2 regions of the Sedimentitalea sp. XS_ASV28 genome follow, and region 1 is predicted to be linked to the other one. Evidence: riboswitches for the same ligand, from Rfam matches in the RefSeq annotation. Region 1 holds a riboswitch; the other holds the start of a gene.

Region 1 (3,284 bases):
CACATAGGCCCCCCACCAGATGTCATATTGCGCCGCGTCGAGAGTCTGGAAGGAACATTCGCCATCCAGCATGATCATCGCGGTGTCGGTGCCCTGCGGCCAGCCGGTGTCGCGCAATTGTCGGCCCGTCGTCACCATGAACGGCGCGCCGAGTTCGTTGACCGGAATGGCATGCGCGGCGGTCAGCGCCTGCAGCGCGGTGATGCCGGGAATGACGCGGGTGTGCGGTTGCGGATTGAGCCGTGCGGCGATCCTCAGCGAACTGTCATAGAGCGAGGGATCGCCCCAGACCAGCAACGCAACCACCCCGGCCTGCGGGCAGGTATCCATCGCGGCCTGCCATCGTGTTGCGATTGCGTCGTGCCACGCGTCCACCCCGCGCAGATACCCGTCATCGGTCCGTCGCTGGGGGATGTCGAAATACGCGATGCGCGGGGGCTCATCGGTCACGTCGTTTATGATGGTTTCCCGCAACCCGGCGAGGTCCGATTTGCCGGCCCCCTTGCGCGGGATCAGGATCAGGTCGGCGCGCCGGATGGCCTCCACCCCTTCACGGGTCAGGTGATCCGGATTGCCGGTTCCGATTCCGACCAACAACAAGTCTTGCATGACAAACAAAAGGCCCCGTCGCGCGAACGGACGAGGCCCTGCTCCTTGTTGGTTGCCCTCAGGCGGCGTTGTGCAGGCGATCCGTGACCAGCGCGGAATGGCGCAAGCCCTTCATGGATTTGGCCGCGGCCAGCACCGCGAGATCGATCAGCGGCTCGATCAGCACGACCATCATGTAGGCAAGTCCGAAGCTGCCGACCGAGGCAAAGGTCTCGGCACCTGCGCCTTGGCCATAGAGTGCCCAGAACGCGACCCAGGCGACAACGCCGCCTTGATAGGCTGCCGACAGTTTCAGCACATCGGTGTATGTCAGGTCGACATAAGCCACGTCCTGCGGCAACATCTTGCGCGCCATTGCCCCGATGGCAAAGAGCGGCACCAGCAGGGTGGTGATGTTGACGAAATACATCGGCATGTCGGTCGGGGCAAAGAACAGGCCCTGAATCAAAAGCCCGGCGGCGAGACCGACGGCGGCGGGCGCGATGCCGAGGATCAGCAATAATGTCGTGCCAAGGATAAAGTGGACCTCGGAAACACCAACGGGGAAATGCGGCAACACCTCGAAGAATACGAGCACCGCCGCCGTCGCCAGCGCGCTGCGCGCGACGAAGGACGGGACAGAGCGGGTTTTCAACTCGTCAGCAATCAGTTTCAGCGAATAGCCCGCGGCGGCGGCTGCCGTTCCATAGGCCAGTACCATTTTGGCACCGTGCACGATTCCGGGTTCGATATGCATGTTCTTCAATCTCCTTACCGCCAACCCCGGCGGATTACGTGGCCGCCAGCGCGACCGGTTTCACCACGGCAGGTTTCCTGACTTTCGGATCGGCGCACGTGCTGTCCCTTCCCGGCATTGTGCCAGTGGTTCCATCGACGCGTGCTCCCCGATTACAGTTGCGGGGGCAGTCCGGGCATTTCACCCTGTTCCCTATTATCCCAGACCTTGAGAGCCTGGGCACCGTGTTCCCTTTCATGGGAGAGATGCGTGTCTTGCGTCAAGCCCAAAACCGGCACTCAACCCTCTGCCAGCGGCCCGTAGAGGATCAGCGCGGGCGCCGTACCCCGCTCGGTTGCCAGCCGTTCGGCGAGCGCGGAAACGGTGGTACGGTGCAGCGCCTGTTCTGCGGTGCCGACGGCTTCGGCCAGCAGCGCAGGCGTATTTGACGGCAAGCCGTGCGCGACGAGCAGTTCCGCCAGCCTTGGAAAGGTGCGTTTGCCCATGAACACCACGGTGGTTGCCTGATCATCCGCGAGCGCGGCCATGTTGAGGTCCTCGGGCAATTCGCCGGCGACATCATGGCCGGTCACGAATTGAACCCGGCGCGCGGTCAGCCGTCGGGTCAGCGGTATGCCCGCCGCCGCCGCCGCCGCGCAGGCCGACGGGATGCCGGGTATGATCTCATGGTCAATGCCGGCCTCCCGCAGCGCGACCAGTTCTTCTTCGAGCCGTCCGAACATGCCGCCATCCCCCGACTTGAGCCGTACGACCCTGGCGCCGCCCCGGGCATAGTCGACCAGCAGGCGGCTCACGTGGTCCTGCTTGGGCGAGGGACGCCCGGCGCGCTTGCCGACACCCACAAGGTCGGCGCCGGCTCTGGCATGTGACAGGATCGGCCCCGACGACAGGTCGTCAAACAGGATGGCGTCGGCGTGTTTCATCCGGTCGACGGCCTTCAGTGTCATCAGGTCCGGGTCGCCGGGACCGGAGCCGACAAAGGACACGAACCCGCTCATCGCGATGCCTCCGCGATCAGGTGAAAGAACGTGCCGGTGACATTGCCTCGTTTTGAACCGGTTTCGGCAACCGTGGCCCCCTCGGCGTCGGTGACATCCGCAAGCGGCATGTCGGGCTGTTCGAGAATGGTGGAATAGTGAAACTCGTGGCCGCGCAGGGCGGCGTCGGCGGCAAAGCCGGGCATCGCCGTCGTCAGCATTGCCTTGCGGTAACCAAGATGGAATTTCCGCTTTTCATACGAGGTGACAAGACCTATCAGCCCGGCCATCCGGTGGCGGATGCCCGCCTTGTCGATCAGTGCCTCGCCCAGTGCCATGTAGCCGCCGCATTCACCGTGTACGGGGCGAGACGCCGCATGGTCTCGCAGCCCGGCCAGGAAACGGCTCGCTGCGGCGATCCGCCCGGCATGCAGTTCCGGATATCCTCCGGGCAGCCATACCAGGTCTGCCTCCGGCGCGGGCGGCTGGTCCTGAAGCGGTGAGAACGGCATGATCTCGGCGCCGGCGTCACGCCACCCGGCCAGCAGATGGGGGTAGGTGAAAGAGAATGCCGCGTCCTGCGCCAGAGCGATCCGTTGCGCGGGCGGACGCGGCAGCGCGGCCGACGAGGGCCCGCCCGGGCGCGAGGAGGCCGCCGCCCGCAGTGCGTCAAGGTCGACATGTTCGCGCAGGAAGGCGGCATAGCCCGAAATCGCGGTTTCGAGATCCGGATGCTCGACCGCCTGTATCAGACCCAGATGCCGCTCGGGTAGCGTCAGGTCGCCGCGTCGTGGCAGCACGCCCAGCACCGGCAGCCCGGCCCGCTCCATCCCCAGCCGCGTCAGGCGTTCGTGCCGGGGGCTGGCTACGCGGTTCAGGATCACGCCGGCAAAGGGCAGGTCCGGGTTGTAGCTGCGAAATCCGAGAGCCGTCGCCGCCGCCGATTGCGCCTGTCCGCCCAC
Region 2 (3,284 bases), on a different contig from region 1:
ACCCGGTCTCCCCGGCGGCGCAGGATCTGCATGACGACATGATCGTCGGAGACTGGCATGCCGATCCGCTGTTGTGGAATCGCGATCTCACCGAACGCGGAAGCTATGGGCAGGTCGATCTGCCCCGTCTGATCGAGGGCGGTGTCGCGCTACAGGTGTTTACCGCCGTCACCAAGAGTCCGGCGGGGCAGAACTATGAACAAAACTCGGCGGAAGCATTCGACAATATCACCCTGCTTGCCGTGGGACAGCTTTGGCCGCCGCGCACGTGGCAAAGCCTGCTGCAACGGGCCGTCTACCAGGCGGAGAAACTGCAGGGATTTGCCGACCAGGCCCCCGGCAGTCTCAGGATCATCAAGAGCCGCGCGGACCTTGACGCGGTGCTTTCGGAGCGCGCAAAGGGCGCAAGAACCGTGGGTGGCATTCTCGGGATCGAGGGCGCGCACCCGCTTGAAGGCAAGCTCGAAAATCTCGACATCCTCGAAGCCGCCGGGTATCGCCTCGTGGGGCTGCAACATTTCTTTGATAACGCGCTCGGCGGATCGCTGCATGGTCTGGGCAATCACGGGCTGACCGAATTTGGCCGGGCCGTGGTGAACGAGGTTGTGCAGCGCAACATGGTGCTCGATCTTGCCCATTCCAGCCCGCAGGTGGCCCGCGATGTTATTGCGATGACCGACATACCGCTTGTCGTCAGCCACTCGGGCATTCACGGGCATTGCGCGACCAAACGCAACTATCCGGACGATCTGATGCGGGACATCGCGGCAACCGGCGGGGTCATCGGCATCGGCTATTGGGCCGAGGTGGCCTGCGGCGACATAGCGCCGGACGGGGTGGCCCGCATGATCCGGGCGGCCATCGATACCGTGGGCGAAGACCATGTGTCGCTGGGTTCGGATTTCGACGGATCGGTCGAAACGGCCTTTGACACGTCGGAATTGCCCGCTCTCACCCAGGCGTTGCTGGATCAGGGCCTGACCGACACGCAGATCCGCAAGGTCATGGGCGAAAACATGGTACGGGTTCTGCGCGCACGGCTGAACTGAACAGGCGGGCGGTCCGTGCGGACCCGGGCCGCACTCGCGGCAACCACGTCCAAAGCGGCGCATCATGAACGCGCGTCCGTTTTGCCGGCGCGCAACAAAAGACCTTGCGAGCGGACATTTCGACCGGTATCGAGCACGGGTCGGTTTTCGCAAGGAATGAAAAGGGAATCCGCCGCCATCTGGCGAAACGGAACTGCCCCCGCAACTGTAAGCGGCGAGTGAGCAGCGAGACATCCACTGTGGCTGGTCCATGGGAAGGTCGCTGTCCACCATGACCCGCCAGTCAGGAGACCTGCCGGCACATAACTGCAACGCGGCCCGGACGGGGTGTCCGGAGAGGTGTCGAATGAAGTCTTTTCCCGGATGGTTCCAGTGGATCATCACAGTCAGAACGAGCCCGGTTGCCATATGTGCGGCTGATTTCGTCAGCGACGGGCACGACATGTCTTTCCTGTCTTCGGGCGCATCATCAACCGGAGACCATACATGTTCATCAGAACCCTGACCGCAGGGAGCCTGGCGGCGGCCTGCCTCATTATGCCCGCGCGGGCCGAGACCACCTACCCCCTGACGCTCGCGAATTGCGGCGTCGAGGTCACCTTTGACGCCGCCCCCGCCAGCGTCGTGTCGGTCGGTCAGGCGGCCACCGAGATTCTCTATGCGCTCGGGCTTGGCGACAAGGTCACCGGAACATCGGTCTGGTTCACCGACGTGTTGCCGGAATACGCGGAACTGAACGCCGGGGTCGAACGTCTGGCCGATAACGACCCGAGCTTTGAAAGTGTCGTCGCCAAGCGCCCTGGCCTGGTTGCGGTGCAATATGAATGGCATGTCGGTCCGCAGGGTATCGTCGCCACGCGTGAACAATTCTCCGATCTCGGCATTCCGACCTACACGCTGCCCGCCGATTGCGTTGGCAAGGACAACTCGAAAGGGTCGGATGGCACGCGTCTGGAACTGTTCTCGATGGACAGCGTCTATCAGGGCATCCTCGAACTCGCCCGGATTTTCGATGTCGGTGACCGGGGCGAGGCGCTCGTCGCCGACCTGCGCGCCCGCGAGGAATCGGCGATCGCAAAGGCCCGCGGCCTCGGACTTGACGACGCTTCGGCGGTCTTCTGGTTCTCGTCTGCGGAAATGGACATCGATCCCTATGTCGCGGGCCAGGGCGGTGCGCCGGCCTATATGATGCAGGCGCTTGGATTGGCCAATGTCATAGAGAGCAACGAGGAATGGCCAACCGTCAGCTGGGAAACCATCGCCCGCGCCGATCCGACCGTAATCGTGGCCGCCCGCATGGAGCGCCGCCGCTTCGAGGCCGATGACATCGGGAAAAAACTGGAGTTCCTGCGCAGCGACCCGGTCGCCAGCCAGATGGAAGCCGTCAAAAATGACCGCATCCTGATCCTGGATGCACATGGCATGGATCCCTCGATCCGCAATATCGGCGCACTTGAAACCCTGGCCGACGCATTGGCCGAGTACGACCGGCAATGACCCATGCGGCCATTCCCGTGACACATGTCAAACCCGTTGCAATGTGGGGCGTGACGGGGATGGCCGTTCTGTTTGCCGCGATCTTTGCCGGCGTGATGATCGGCGAGACACCGCTGCCGCCGCGCATGGTGCTGGCGGTTTTTGCCAACCGGCTCTGGGATGCGGGCCATCTGGTCGATCCGATCGACGCGGGTATCATCTGGAGTTACCGCCTGCCCCGCACGCTGGTGGCGGCGGCCTGCGGTGCCGGGCTTGCGCTGTCCGGCGTTGTCTTGCAGGCGCTGGTGCGCAACGCACTCGCCGACCCGTACCTTCTCGGCGTGTCCGCAGGGGCCGGCACCGGGGCGGTCGCGGTGTCGATCCTCGGTCTGGGCGGCGGGCTCATCGGCATCTCCGCCGGAGCTTTTGGCGGTGCCGCGCTGGCCTTTCTGCTGGTTGCCGCGCTGGCGCGGGCGGCGGGCGGCGGCTCGGCACAGCTCATCCTGGCGGGCATTGCCGGTTCACAGCTTTTCAACGCGCTGACATCGTTCTTCATCGCCAAATCCGCCAATGCTGAACAGGCGCGCGGGATCATCTTCTGGCTGCTGGGCAATCTTTCGGGGGTGCGCTGGCCGGATGTCTCGCTCGCCCTGCCGGCCGCTGCGATCGGCTTGCTCGCCTGTTTCTGGTTTGCCCGTGCCATGGATGCGTTTTCATTTGGGACCTCATCGGCGGCATCGCTCGGCATCGCGGTGCGCC

Evidence for each region. Region 1 has a riboswitch for cobalamin ahead of AB9K34_RS13425 (energy-coupling factor ABC transporter permease). Riboswitches for the same ligand answer to the same signal wherever they lie in the genome.
Region 2: another riboswitch for cobalamin. It lies ahead of AB9K34_RS20000 (ABC transporter substrate-binding protein); the one in region 1 lies ahead of AB9K34_RS13425 (energy-coupling factor ABC transporter permease).

Annotation. Positions count from the first base shown of each region.
Region 1 is NZ_JBGFGP010000143.1:36,038-39,321, forward strand. Features, by position in the region: gene cobF (precorrin-6A synthase (deacetylating)) at 1-609, opposite strand, end outside; gene AB9K34_RS13425 (energy-coupling factor ABC transporter permease) at 668-1,345, opposite strand; cobalamin riboswitch at 1,395-1,587, opposite strand; gene cobA (uroporphyrinogen-III C-methyltransferase) at 1,624-2,343, opposite strand; gene AB9K34_RS13435 (cobyrinate a,c-diamide synthase) at 2,340-3,284, opposite strand, start outside.
Region 2 is NZ_JBGFGP010000166.1:190,370-193,653, reverse strand. Features, by position in the region: gene AB9K34_RS20005 (dipeptidase) at 1-1,049, shown strand, start outside; cobalamin riboswitch at 1,174-1,364, shown strand; gene AB9K34_RS20000 (ABC transporter substrate-binding protein) at 1,536-2,546, shown strand; gene AB9K34_RS19995 (FecCD family ABC transporter permease) at 2,588-3,284, shown strand, end outside.